3 regions of the Arthrobacter sp. NicSoilB8 genome follow, and region 1 is predicted to be linked to each of the others. Evidence: riboswitches for the same ligand, from Rfam matches in the RefSeq annotation. Region 1 holds a riboswitch; each other region holds the start of a gene.
What was found. Region 1 has a riboswitch for S-adenosylmethionine ahead of LDO15_RS06545 (bifunctional o-acetylhomoserine/o-acetylserine sulfhydrylase). Riboswitches for the same ligand answer to the same signal wherever they lie in the genome.
Positions count from the first base shown of each region.

Region 2: it holds a riboswitch for S-adenosylmethionine, as region 1 does, so the genes downstream of both, LDO15_RS15155 (aminotransferase class V-fold PLP-dependent enzyme) here and LDO15_RS06545 (bifunctional o-acetylhomoserine/o-acetylserine sulfhydrylase) in region 1, are expected to answer to the same signal.
Region 3: it holds a riboswitch for S-adenosylmethionine, as region 1 does, so the genes downstream of both, LDO15_RS20775 (DUF1737 domain-containing protein) here and LDO15_RS06545 (bifunctional o-acetylhomoserine/o-acetylserine sulfhydrylase) in region 1, are expected to answer to the same signal.

Region 1 is NZ_AP024655.1:1,471,469-1,475,738, forward strand. It holds gene LDO15_RS06535 (type II CAAX endopeptidase family protein) at 1-327, shown strand, start outside; gene LDO15_RS06540 (VOC family protein) at 551-1,189, opposite strand; SAM riboswitch class IV at 1,370-1,485, shown strand; gene LDO15_RS06545 (bifunctional o-acetylhomoserine/o-acetylserine sulfhydrylase) at 1,547-2,863, shown strand; SAM riboswitch class IV at 2,975-3,090, shown strand; gene LDO15_RS06550 (homoserine O-acetyltransferase) at 3,102-4,270, shown strand, end outside.
Region 2 is NZ_AP024655.1:3,358,123-3,362,392, reverse strand. It holds gene LDO15_RS15160 (class I SAM-dependent methyltransferase) at 1-58, opposite strand, end outside; gene LDO15_RS15155 (aminotransferase class V-fold PLP-dependent enzyme) at 265-1,704, opposite strand; SAM riboswitch class IV at 1,739-1,852, opposite strand; gene hisN (histidinol-phosphatase) at 2,037-2,849, opposite strand; gene LDO15_RS15145 (ribosome small subunit-dependent GTPase A) at 2,928-4,043, opposite strand; gene aroA (3-phosphoshikimate 1-carboxyvinyltransferase) at 4,027-4,270, opposite strand, start outside.
Region 3 is NZ_AP024655.1:4,589,045-4,593,314, reverse strand. It holds gene LDO15_RS20785 (O-succinylhomoserine sulfhydrylase) at 1-784, opposite strand, end outside; gene LDO15_RS20780 (rhodanese-like domain-containing protein) at 785-1,204, opposite strand; gene LDO15_RS20775 (DUF1737 domain-containing protein) at 1,201-1,512, opposite strand; SAM riboswitch class IV at 1,549-1,663, opposite strand; gene LDO15_RS20770 (hypothetical protein) at 2,032-2,991, shown strand; gene LDO15_RS20765 (aminodeoxychorismate lyase) at 3,063-4,031, opposite strand; gene cls (cardiolipin synthase) at 4,129-4,270, shown strand, end outside.

The sequences.
Region 1 (4,270 bases):
TGGTGGACCGTGCCGGTCCTGGTCCTGTCCGCGATCCGCCACGGGATCGTCGAGGAAGTGATTGTGGTGGGCTACCTGCTGGACCGGCTCGGGAAGCTCGGCTGGAGCACTCCGGCGGCGATCGCCGCCAGCGCCCTGCTCCGCGGCAGCTACCACCTGTACCAGGGGTTCGGCCCGTTCATCGGCAATGCCGTGATGGGCGTTGTCTTCGCCCTCGTCTACACCCGGACCAAGCGCGTGATGCCGCTCGTGATCGCCCACGCCATCCTGGACACCGTCGCGTTCGTGGGGTTCAGCCTGTTCGGCAAGGCCGTGGGCCTGGGCTGAGCCGCCCACAAAGCAACGCGGGGTCACTTGCGGCCCGTCCGGAGCGCCTGGACGGGCCGCAAGTGACCCCGCGTTGCTTGTTGGGCCCGGAGAGCCGGTGACCCGGGCTTTGAAAAGATCCGGGCTTTGAAAGATCCGGGCTTTAAAAAGATATCGGCCGCCATCTAAGGGTGACATCGTTGGCACCCTTAGATGGCGGCCGAAGTGTGGGGCAGGTGGAGCGTTAGATCGTGACTGCCCCGGAGGCGGTCTCGAAGGTGACGGAGAGGATGCCGGGCGTGCCGTGCGGCGCGATCCAGTTGACCGCGACGTCCTCCAGCGGCTTCTCCACCGGTTCGCCCAGCCATTCCGTCACGCGCTCTGCCGAACCGGCAATGGTCAGCGCGGACATCTTGACATCGCTCGCGTAGGCGTTGGAGGGGTGAAGCTCCGGGTTGCCCTCCCACTTGAGCATGTAGGGCACTTGGGGGTCGGCGATAAGGCCGAGGATGCCGATCTGCTTCCAGACCAGCTCGCGGCCGTCGGGGAACTTCCTGTTGCCGTTCACGGCCGAGCGGCCGAGACGCTCCTCGAACGGGGCGAGGTCGTCCACTTCGACGCACCAGCCCATCCAGCCGCCGCCGGCTTCGGAGCGGGCCCGGACTGCCTGTCCGAAGGGCGCCTTGTCCGACGCCGGGTGGTTCAGTACCTCTACGACTTCCAGGTACTTGTGTCCCGCGAGCGGGATAATCATGTTGCGTGTCCCGAAACGGGGGTGCACTCCACCCTTCACGGCTTCGACGCCGAGGGCAGACGCAATACGTTCAGTGGTGGCTGCCAAGCCATCGTGTTCACAGGCGTAAGAGACGTGATCCATGCGCATGCCATCATCTTGGCACTTTGTGATGCGGCTCTCAGCTTAGGCTTGCCTTACCGTCATAGGATGTCATGGCCGCGCCTTCCGCGGCGTTCCGGACGGCGCCATCACCGCACACGGGCCCGTCCGCTTCATGTTCGTCACAAAGCTATCCAGCGGCCTGCCGCCATTCCTACACTGAATCAAGGTCATGAGTGCCAGCGCACAGCCCCGGCTTGCTGGCCGGCAACCCTCGTATCGCGGTGGGGTGCCCCGGGTGAAGACCCGGCCGTCCGGCGCCCGCCGGAGGGCAAGCGCGGCGCCTGTGCCGGTCCGGGCCGATGGCCCTGGACGGTGCTGTGCCCGGTCCCTTGAGGAGCATCAATGTCCACTGCCTGGTCCTTCGAAACCCGCCAGATCCATGCCGGCCAGGAGGCGGACTCCGCCACCGGCGCGCGGTCCCTCCCGATCTACCAGACGACGTCGTTCGTGTTCCCCAGCGCCGAGAGCGCCGCGAACCGCTTCGCGCTCGCCGAGCTCGCCCCCATCTACACCCGGATCGGCAACCCCACCCAGGACGCCGTGGAGCAGCGCGTGGCCAGCCTTGAAGGCGGCCTCGCGGCCCTGCTGCTAAGCTCCGGCCAGGCCGCCGAAACCTTCGCGATCCTCAACGTCGCCGAAGCCGGGGACCACGTGGTGGCCAGCCCCAGCCTCTACGGCGGAACCTACAACCTGCTCGCCCACACGCTGAAGAAGTTCGGCATCTCCGTGACCTTCGTTGCGGACCCGGACAACCTGGACCACTGGCGGGACGCCGTCCAGCCCAACACCAAGCTGTTCTTCGGAGAAGTGGTCTCCAACCCCCGCCAGGACGTGCTCGACATCGAGGGCATCTCCAAGGTCGCCCATGAGGCCGGCGTTCCCCTGATCGTGGACAACACCCTGTCCACCCCCTACCTCATCCGTCCCATCGAGTGGGGCGCGGACATCGTGGTTCACTCCGCCACCAAGTACCTCGGCGGCCACGGCGCGGCGATCGCCGGGGTGATCGTGGATTCGGGCAACTTCGACTTCGGCAAGGACCCCGGGCGGTTCCCCGGCTTCAACACCCCGGATCCCACCTACAACGGCCTGGTCTACGCCCGCGACCTCGGTGCGGACGGCGCCCTGGGGGCCAACCTCGCCTACATCCTCAAGGCCCGCGTCCAGCTCCTGCGCGACCTCGGCTCGGCGGTGTCCCCGTTCAACGCCTTCCTCATCGCCCAGGGCATTGAGACACTCAGCCTGCGCGTCGAGCGGCACGTGGCCAACGCCACCAAGGTGGCGCAATGGCTGGAGGCCAGGGACGACGTCGAATCGGTCGCCTACGCCGGGCTGCCGTCCAGCCCGTGGTACGAGCGCGGGCGCAAGTACGGGCCCAAGGGGACCGGCGCCGTCGTCGCGTTCAATATCGCCGGGGGAGCCGAGGCCGGCAAGCGGTTCGTCGATGCCCTCGAACTGCACTCGCACGTCGCGAACATCGGCGACGTCCGATCCCTGGTGATCCACCCGGCGTCGACCACCCACAGCCAGCTCTCGGCCGAGCAGCAGGCCGTGGCGGGCGTGACCCCGGGGCTGGTGCGGCTCTCGGTCGGCCTGGAACACATTGACGACATCCTCGCGGACCTCGACGCCGGATTCCGCGCGGCCAAGAGCGACTAGGTGTGCCGACGGCGCCGGCACTGTCCGTGAAAGGGGAGTGCCGGCGCCCGGCTGTCACATGGAAGTCACAATCTTCGTCATTTCCGCACCCTGTTTCGTACACTCGTACAAGGTCATGAGTGCCAGCGACAGCCCCGGCTTGCTGGCCGGCAACCCTCCTTTTGCGGCGGGGTGCCCCGGGTGAAGACCTGGCCTGCCGGTCAGCTGACGGCAGGCAAGCGCGAAGTTAGGTCCTCACATGACGATTGCCGTCACCCGCAGCGGTGAACCCGAAACCAAACAAGCCCGAAATTCCGGTACCGCCGGCAGCACTCCTGCCGGAAGTGCCCCGGGCAGCACTCCTGCCGGCAGTGCCCCGGGCGGTGCGTCCGCCGGAAGTGCCCCGGGCGGTGCGTCCGCCGGCATTGCGTCCCGCGTGCCGGACGGGACAGTCCAGCACGTCCGGATCGGTGACCTGCAGCTCGAATCCGGGGTCCCGCTGCCGGATGTCGTCCTCGCCTATGAGACGTGGGGAACCCTGAACGCGGATGCCTCCAACGCCGTCCTGATTGAACATGCCCTGACCGGGGACACCCATGTGACCCGCGGCGCCAGCGAGGAACCCGGCTGGTGGGAACAGCTGGCCGGACCCGGTGCTCCCGTGGACACGGACAAATACTTCGTCGTGTCGATCAACATCCTGGGCGGCTGCTACGGCTCCACGGGCCCTTCCACTCCGGCCCCCGACGGGCGCCCCTGGGGATCGCGCTTTCCGCTCGTCACGCTGCGGGACACCACCGCCGCCGAGGCGCGCCTGGCCGACGCCCTGGGCATCGGCAGCTGGTACGCGGTCGTGGGAGGCTCGCTCGGCGGCGCGCGCGCCCTGGAATGGGCCGTCACGTACCCGGGGCGGGTCCGGCGCTGCGCCGTGATTTCGGTCGGCGCCAGCAGCACCGCCGAACAGATCGCCTTTGCGCAGGCCCAGACCCTGGCCATCCGCCAGGACCCGCACTTCAACGGCGGCGACTACTACGGCGGCCCGGAACCCGAGGCCGGGCTGGCCCTGGCCCGCCGCATCGCGCACATCACCTACCGCTCCGCGGCCGAACTCGACGGCCGGTTCGGCCGCAACGCCCAGGAGTCCGAGGCGCCCCTGGAGGCAGGGTCGCTGGCCGGACGCGGCCGCTACCAGGTGGAAAGCTACCTCGACCACCAGGGCAACAAGCTGGTCCGGCGCTTCGATGCCAACAGCTACATCGCCATCACCGAGGCGCTCATGAGCCACGACGTCTGCCGCGGGCGCGGAAGCCTCCGCGAATCGCTGGCTCCGGCCACAGCTGAGTTCCTGGTGGCGGCCGTCGACTCGGACCGCCTGTACTTCCCGGCCCAGTCCCGGGCCCTGGCCGAGGCCCTGCCGGGCGGCGCCGA
Region 2 (4,270 bases), 1.9 Mb from region 1:
GCAGTTTGGGGCCACTGCTCGCTTTGGGGTCGCTGTGCAGTTTGGGGTGAGTGTGCATTTTGGGCACGCTGTGCAACGTGCGATCTCCTTCTGAAAGGTCCTGACGGGTTCAGTTACCTTTCGAATTTACCGCACCGGACCGCGCCAGGATTCTGCCGTGGTTGACGGTCCCTGGCCCGCGGTCCCCGGCCCGCGGTCCCTGGCCCGCGGGCCCCGGTCCGCTGTCCGCAGGCGCCAAATAGTCCACAGCCCTAGTCCGCAGTCCTAGTCCACTGTGCAGGGCGCGGCGCCGGCAGTGCCGGGGGTGTTCGGTGCCCAGTGCGGGTAGATCCGGGTGTCGTTGGCCGGAACCCAGCGTCCGGCGTCCACGACGTAGTCCCAGCCGAGCCCCGTTTGCCGCAGCTGACGCAGCCCGGCCAGGAGCCGCTCGGCATCCTCCAGACGGGAGCCGAGACCGAAGCTGGCCCGCAGGGAGCCGGCGGGCAGGCCGAGCCGCTTGAGCAGCGGATGGGCGCAGAAGCGGCCGTCGCGCAGGCCGATGCCGTGCTCGGCCGACAGGTAGGCGGCCACCAGCCCGGCGTCGTAGCCTTCCACGGAAAAGTTCACGACTCCGATGGTGCCGGTGCCCGGCTGATCGTCTCCGGGGGCACCTCCGGGGGAAGAAGCGGGAGCGGAATCGGCAAAGATCTGGTGTACGGTCACGCCCTCGATGCCTTGGAGACCCTCGACCAGGAAGGACCGGATGGCGTCCTCGTGGGCGTACCACTGTTCCGTGTCCAGGGCCGCGATCACCTGGGTGGCACGGGCCAGGGCGGCCGCACCCAGCACGTTCGGCGAGCCGCCCTCGTGCCGGGCCGGTCCGGTGGTCCAGCTGACGGAGTCGAGCCGGGCATCCTTGACGGCCCCGCCGCCCGCGAGGTGCGGGGTGCCGGCGTCGAGCCAGTCCGTCCGCCCCACCAGCACGCCGGCGCCGAAGGGGGCGTACAGCTTGTGCCCCGAGAACGCGAGGTAGTCGACGTCGTCCGCGGCAATGTTGATCCGCCGGTGCGGGGCCAGCTGCGCGGCGTCGACGACGATCCTGGCGCCGTACTCGTGCGCCAGTGCGGCGAGGGCGGCGATGGGCAGGATTTCCCCGGTGACGTTGGAGGCGCCGGTGACGGCCAGGAGGCTTACGCCGCCGCGGGCGAGCTCGTCCCGGAGGCGGTCCACGGTGGCCGCGAGGGTGGCGGCGGCCACGACGCTGCGGTGCGGGACATTCTGCCAGGGCAGGAGGTTGGCGTGGTGTTCGATGTCGAGGTAGAGGACCTCTCCGGCGGGCCGGCCGTCGAGGAACGGCAGGCAGCCGGCCAGCAGGTTCAAGGAATCGGTGGTGTTGCGGGTAAAGATCACCGCATCGTCCGGTCGGCCGCCCACGAAGTCCCGGACGATGTCGCGGGAGTTCTCGTAGACCGAGGTGCTGATCTGCGACGCGTAGCCGGCGCCGCGGTGGACGCTCGCGTAGTACGGCAGGATTTCGTTCAGGTAGGCCGAGACGACTGACAGGGCCGGGGCCGAGGCGCCGTAGTCGAGGTTGGCGTAGCGGGCGTGGCCGCCGTGGATCAGCGGGGCCTGGATTTCGGCCCCGGTGACGGCGGCCAACGGACGGGCCGCGGCGGCAAACCGCGTGTGGAATTCGGGGGCAGTGGGAAAAACGGCAGTAGTCATGGGACCTCACTCGACCAGGACCCCACATCGTGGGAGTCCGCGCTTGCCGGGTCCGTTCCGGACCGGCCAGGTCGTCACCCGGGGCACCCCACCGCGACTGGAGGGTTGCCGGCCAGCAAACCGGGGTTTAGCGCTGGCACTCGTGACCTGCATCGAGCGTAGGACATCGGCGCCGCCGGGGAAAAGGCGGCCGCCGAATGTGAAGGGAATTGTTACGCGCGCAAAACCCGCACTGGCCGAACAAAGAACGGCGGCGGCCCCGGGATGGGGGCCGCCGCCGCAGTTTGTTCGGCCGGCGCCGGATTTCGGTTGAAGCCTAAGCCGGGTTGTGCCTACAGGAGGTCGTCGAGTCCGGGGTTGAGCCGCTTGAGGACTTCCGAGTGGAGGATCGAGTTGGTGGCGAGGGCGTTGCCGCCGAAGGGCCCGTCCTCGCCCTCGAGCGAGGTGAAGCGGCCGCCGGCCTCGGTCACGATCGGCACGAGGGCGGCCATGTCGTAGAGGTTCAGCTCGGGCTCGCAGGCGATGTCCACCGCCCCCTCGGCCACGAGACAGTACGACCAGAAGTCGCCATAGGCACGGGTGCGCCACACCTCTTCGGTGAGGCCCAGGAACTCGTCCAGGTTCCCGCGTTCCTTCCAGCCGCCGAGGCTGGAATAGGACAGCGACGCGTCCTCGAGCCTGGACACGTTGGACACCTTCAGCCGCGTGGCGGCCGCCAGCGAACGGCCCGTGTAGGCACCTGCCCCTTTGGCCGCCCACCAGCGCTTGCCCAGTGCCGGCGCGCTGACGACGCCGACCACCGGCTCGCCCTCATCGACGAGGGCGATCAGGGTGGCCCAGACCGGGACGCCGCGGACAAAGTTCTTGGTGCCGTCGATCGGGTCGATGATCCAGCGGCGGGAGCCGTGGCCCGAGCTGCCGAATTCCTCGCCCAGGACGGCGTCGCGGGGACGGGACCGGGAGAGCTGGCCGCGGATGGCCTCTTCGGCGGACTTGTCGGCATCGGTGACCGGGGTGAGGTCGGGCTTCGTTTCAATCCGAAGGTCCAGCGCCTTGAAGCGGCTCATGGTCTGGGAATCGACGGAATCTGCCAGTACATGGGCAAGGCGCAGGTCATCGTTGTAGCTCGAAGCGGTTTGGCTCATGGTTCCAAACTACCGGCAAAGCGGGCCGCCTGCCGGGAGGCCGCGGCGCTGCGCCGCGGGCCGGGGGAGCGGCACCGCCTAGGACACGGTACCCAGTTCTTTCGTTTCCTGTGCTTCCTGCCGCGGGTCGGTGCCCAGGAGCCGGCGCAGGGACGCAAGGCGGGCGGGTCCGGAGGCTCCCGCGTGCCCGGCCGCGACCCAGGCGTCCACGCCGCAGTTGACGGCGGTGGCGTCGTGTTTGCAGCCGCGTTCGCAATCGTCGGTGCCCGGTTCCAGATCGGGGAACGAACGGAGGATCCGGTCCGGATCCACGTGGGCCAGGCCAAAGGAGCGAATGCCGGGGGTGTCGATGATCCAGCTTCCGGCCGGGGAGTCGTTGACCTTGAGCGCCAGCGCGGAGGAGGAGGTGTGGCGGCCGCGGCCGGTCACGGCATTGACGCCGCCCGTGGCACGCTCGGCCCCGGTCAGGGCGTTGACCATGGTGGACTTGCCGACGCCGGAGTGGCCCAGCATGACCGTGACCTTCCCGTCGAGGTAGCCGCGCAGCTGGGACACGGCGTCCTTGTCCAGCCGGGCCGAGAGCCCGTCGTCGGAGCGGGCGTCGATGCCGGACGCGGCAGAGTCTGCCGTCTTGGAGATGATGACCGGGAAGTCGAGGTGCGTGTAATTGGACAGCAGTTCGGCGGGATCCTTGACGTCGGCCTTGGTGACCAGCAGCAGCGGCTCAATGCCGGCGTCGTAGGCCGCCACCAGGGCTCGGTCGATGAAACCGGTCCGGGGCTCCGGATTGGCCGCGGCGACCACGACCACGAGCTGGTCTGCGTTGGCCACCACGGCGCGTTCGATCGGGTCCGTGTCGTCGGCGCTGCGGCGCAGCAGCGTCTTGCGGTCCTGGATCTTGACCAGCCGCGCGAGGGTGTCCGGCTCGCCGCTGACATCACCGACGAGGGAGACGAAGTCACCGGCCACCACGGGATTGCGGCGCAGTTCCCGGGCCCGCGCCGCGATGATCTTGCGTTCCTCGTCAGTTCCTTCCCCGACGACGGCGGTGTAGCGTCCGCGGTCAACGGTGATGATGCGCCCGGTGACGGCGTCGTCGTGGCTGGGCCGGTCCTTGGTGCGGGGCCGGGTGCCCTTCTTGTTGGGGCGGATCCGGACGTCGGACTCGTCCCAGGAGTCAGTGCTGCGTGCCACCGGCGGTGTCCTCGTCTGCGGCGGTTCCCTGGGCCAGCATGGCGTCCCAGAGCTGCGGGAAATCGGGCATGGTCTTGGCGGTGGTCCCGATATCCTCGACTTCCACGCCGGGCACGGCAAGGCCGAGGATGGCGCCGGCGGTGGCCATGCGGTGGTCGGCGTAGCTGTGCACGACGCCGCCGTGCAGCCGGGCCGGGCGGATGATGAGTCCGTCGGCCGTCTCTTCG
Region 3 (4,270 bases), 1.8 Mb from region 1:
TGGTCTCCAGGCCCTTGGTCAGGACCCAGGCGTTGAAGGCGGAGAGCGAAGGCCCGGTGTGCCGCATGAGCTGCTTGACGGGCCCGTCGATGAATTCCTTGGTGCCCAGAATCGCGCCGCCGAGCACGCGTCCCTGGCCGTCGATGTGCTTGGTGCCGGAGTAGACGATCACGTCCGCGCCGAGGTCGCCGCAGCGCTGCAGGAGCGGGGTGGCGAAGACGTTGTCGACCACCACTGTGGCGCCTGCCGCATGCGCCAGTTCGCTGACGGCGGCGATGTCCACGATTTCCTGCATCGGGTTCGACGGCGACTCGAAGAAGACCGCCGTCGTCGGCTCCGAGAGCGCGGACCGCCACTGATCCAGGTCCGGGCCGTCGACGAAGACGGTCTCGACGCCCCAGCGCGGCAGGATCTCGTTGAGGATCACGAAGCACGAGCCGAAGAGCGAGCGGGCGGCGACGACCCGGTCGCCGGCCGCCAGCAGCGCGCCCAGGGCGGTGAAGACGGCGGACATGCCCGACGCGGTCGCAAAACACGCCTCGGTGCCCTCGAGCAGCCGGAGCCGCTCCTGGAAGGTCGCGACCGACGGGTTGCCGTAGCGGGAGTAGACGAAGCGCTCGTCCTCCCCGGTGAAGGCGCGCTCGGCGGCGGCAGCGGACTCGTAGACGAAGCCCGAGTTGAGGAAGATCGGCTCGGTGGTTTCTTGGAAGCCGGTGCGGTCAAGGCCGCCACGGACGGCCTGGGTGTCGGCGGACCAGCCGGCGGCGTCGGGATTGAAAGTCACTTAAATCTTTCCGAGGTTGGTGGGCAGGCCGCGGTTCTTCCAGCCGTTGACGGTACGTTCGCCAAGCCGGTCAGTCTCGCCTTCGAAGCCCTCAAGGACGTTGTAGGAGGTGTAGCCGGCGGCCGTCGCGGCCGTCGCTGCGGCGATCGACCGGGCGCCGGAGCGGCACAGGAACACAAGTTCGACGGCGGCGGTCTCCGGTGCCTGCTGTTGTAGCTGTTCCACGAAGTGCGGGTTCGGCACGCCGCCGGCGAGGGTCCACTGGATGAAGAGCGGATCGTTTCGGCTGCCGCCTGCCGGCGCAGTGTCCGGGACGCCGATGTGGGCCCATTCGCCCTCGGTCCGGACGTCCACCAGGATGGCTCCGGCTTCGAGCTTGTCCCACGCTTCCTGCGGGCTGAGGTCTCCGGCGTAGCTCATGCGTGGCCCTCGAATGCCTGGTCGGCGCCGAACTCGTCGGTGTCGAGCTCGTCAACGGCGTTGGCCACGGCGGCGTCCGCGCTCGCAATCGCGGCCGGCAGGACCAGTGCCTGCGCCACGATCACCGTGCTGCCGTTGAACGTGGCGGCGGGGCTTCCGTGCAGGACATAGCCCTCGGCCAGGGCGGTCGACACACGCTCGCAGAAGGCGCGGTCATCGGCGCCGGTGAACAGGCGGTAGGCCAGCTTCTCCTCGCCGGCGGATGCCGTACCGGGGGCTGTGCCGGGGGCGGCTGCTGTGTCGGGTATAGCGGGGGTGGACGGGTCGGGCACGACGGATCTCCTCTTTCACGCTTGCAGCTCGAATGGTCGATATGCCGAGTATTCACCTGAGGCACCCCGCCGCGAAAGGGAGGGTTGCCGACCGGCCAGTCAGGGCTTGGCACCGGTTCTCATTACTCCCCAAAAACGTAACACCTACGACGCCGGCCCGCACCGCCGCCGTCGTCATGTTCCGTAACCGGACCCCCACGGCCGGGGTCAGAGGGAGCGCGGTGCAGGCGACGGAGAGGCGAGTAGTGCCGGGTTCCAGTTTCGGGTACTGCCCACTCGTGCGCGCCGGGACATTGCGCCGTGTACTGGGGAGACCGGACCGATGCGTCGGCCGGTGTCGCATAGTTCATGCATCACGTTGTCTGCGCATCACGATGTCTGTGAACGAAAGTGACGGCGATCAAGCTTTTCATCTGTCAAATTGTCTGTGAATCGGCGGCCGGGAAACGGCCGGAGCCGCAACCGCGGCCCGGCAGGTGACGGCGGAATGGAGCAATGATGGGCCCGCGTGTACTGGTTACCGGGATCGCAAGCGCCGCCGGCCGCGCCGTCGCGGCCCAGCTCGCCGCCCGCGGCATCCCCTGTCTCGGCTCCGACGCCCGCGCCGACACCCGTCAGGCCGACGACGGCCCCGCTGCGGCGGCGGTCAGGCTCCTGCCGGCGACGGACCCGGACATGGTCCTGGACCTTCGCCGGCTGGTGGACGGGGAAGCCATCAACGTCATCATTCCGACCCTCACCGCGGAACTTCCGGTCCTGGCCGCGGCCCGCGCCGGATTCGCCCAGGACGTGCGGATCATCGTTGGCGACCCCGCCGCGGTGGCCCTCGCCAACGACCGCCTGTTCACGGCCTGGGCGTTGCAGGCAGCGGGCATTCCGGTGCCCCGCTTCGCGGTACCGGGCGACCTCGCCGCCGCGCCGGCATCCCTCGCCGCCCTCAACGGCCCCGTCGTGGTCAAACAGCGGGTCTTCAAAGGCTCCCGTGCTGTCCACCTGCTGGCCGGGACCGCGTCCGTATGCTGGCAGAACATGGCGGCCGGTCAGCTGGTCCAGGAGTTCATCCCGGGCGCCGATTACGTGGCCCTGGTGTTCGGCACCCCGGCCCGCAACGCGATGGCGCCCGTGGCCGTGGTCCTGGAGAAGACGAAGACCCCGTACGGACGTGCCGGCAGCGACGAAGTCAGCCGCAGGGTTCCGGCGGCCGAGGCCAGGGATGTGCGCAAGCTCGGCCTGGCCGCCGTCCGCACGCTGGGGCTGACCGGGCCGGTCCAGGTCCAGATCCGCCGCCGCGCCGACGGAACCCCCGTGGTGCTGGGCGTCTGCGCGACTCTGGGCGAGAACAGCACCTGGGCACCGGAACTGCTCGATGCCGTGCTGGCAACCTTCATGCTCCCGGCGTTCAACCCGGCATCCTTCCGGCGGTGCCCTGCAGTTCCCGCGGATGCCCTGGGCTGAGCAAACGCCAACGCGGGGTCACTTACGGCCCGTGTCGGGCGGCGGGACGGGCCGTAAGTGACCCCGCGTTGCTATTCGATGGTGGCGAAGAGGGCGTTGAGTTCGGCCGTGAGCTGCCGGCGCAGTTCCGGGGTGCCGATTTCCTGGCCGTCGATGTGGTTCACGGGCGCCAGGAGCCGGATGCTGGAGATCAGCCAGACGGCGTCGGCATCCAGCAGGTCTTTCGGCTCCAGCGGCCCATAGCCCAGCTCCCAGCCGGCCGCCTTGGCGGCGGTGAACAGGGCGCCCTGCGAGGTGCCCGGCAGGATGCCGCTGTCCAGCTGCGGCGTGATGAGCCGCCGGATCGTGCGGACGCCGCCGGCACCGTCGTCCACGGTTTCCAGGTGCGCCAGCAGAACGGTCGACGTCGGCCCCTCCAGAACCCGGCCGTCCGCGGACGTGAAGATGACGTCGTCGGCGCCATGCTGGTGCGCGTAGCGCAGCGCGGCCATGTTCACGGCGTAGGAGAGGGTCTTGGCGCCGAGCAGCAGCCAGGGGGCGCGCTCGCCGACTTCGCTGTCGTAACCGCGGTCCAGCAGGATGACGTCGATTCCGGTCTCGCGCTGGCGGCGGCCCGCGGCCGCGGGGGCGGAGGCCTGGACCCAGCAGGTGGGGGCGGCGGCGCCCTCCGGCCCGCGGGTGACGAGCAGCTTCACCACGACCTCGTCCCGGGCCGTGCCGCCGGCCGCGGCCACGGCAGGATCCTGGCGCCGGTACTCGCTGATGGCGGTATCCACGGCCCGGCGCCAGACGTCCTCGGCGGGAATGTCCAGCTCCAGCAGGCGGGCGGAGCCGGCCAGCCGGGTCAGGTGCGCCTGGATCTTGCGCGGCCGGCCGCCCACAGCCAGCAGTGATTCAAAAACGCCGTCGCCGCGGGTGGCGCCCAGGTCCGTGGCCATCAGCTGCGGCTTCGACGCGTCCGCAACGCGGCCGCCGTCGAACGCCGGGTCCAGGAAGACCAGAACGGTCGCGGGCGCAGGAACAGGGGCAGGAGTGGTCATGGCTACAGCTTAGTCTCGGAGGTCCCGGGATAGGATTTGCACGTTGCCCGTTCCGGAACTGTTCCGCGGGCCTTGTACTTTGAGGGGTTCGCCTGTGCTGTGGCCATTTCCGCTGGCGGAAACTTTACCGTCCTGGGCAATTCTGATCCTGACCGTGATCGACTCCGCCATCCGCGTGCTGGCACTGGGCATCATCCCCGGAAACCGGCGCCCCACCACCGCGATGGCCTGGCTGCTGG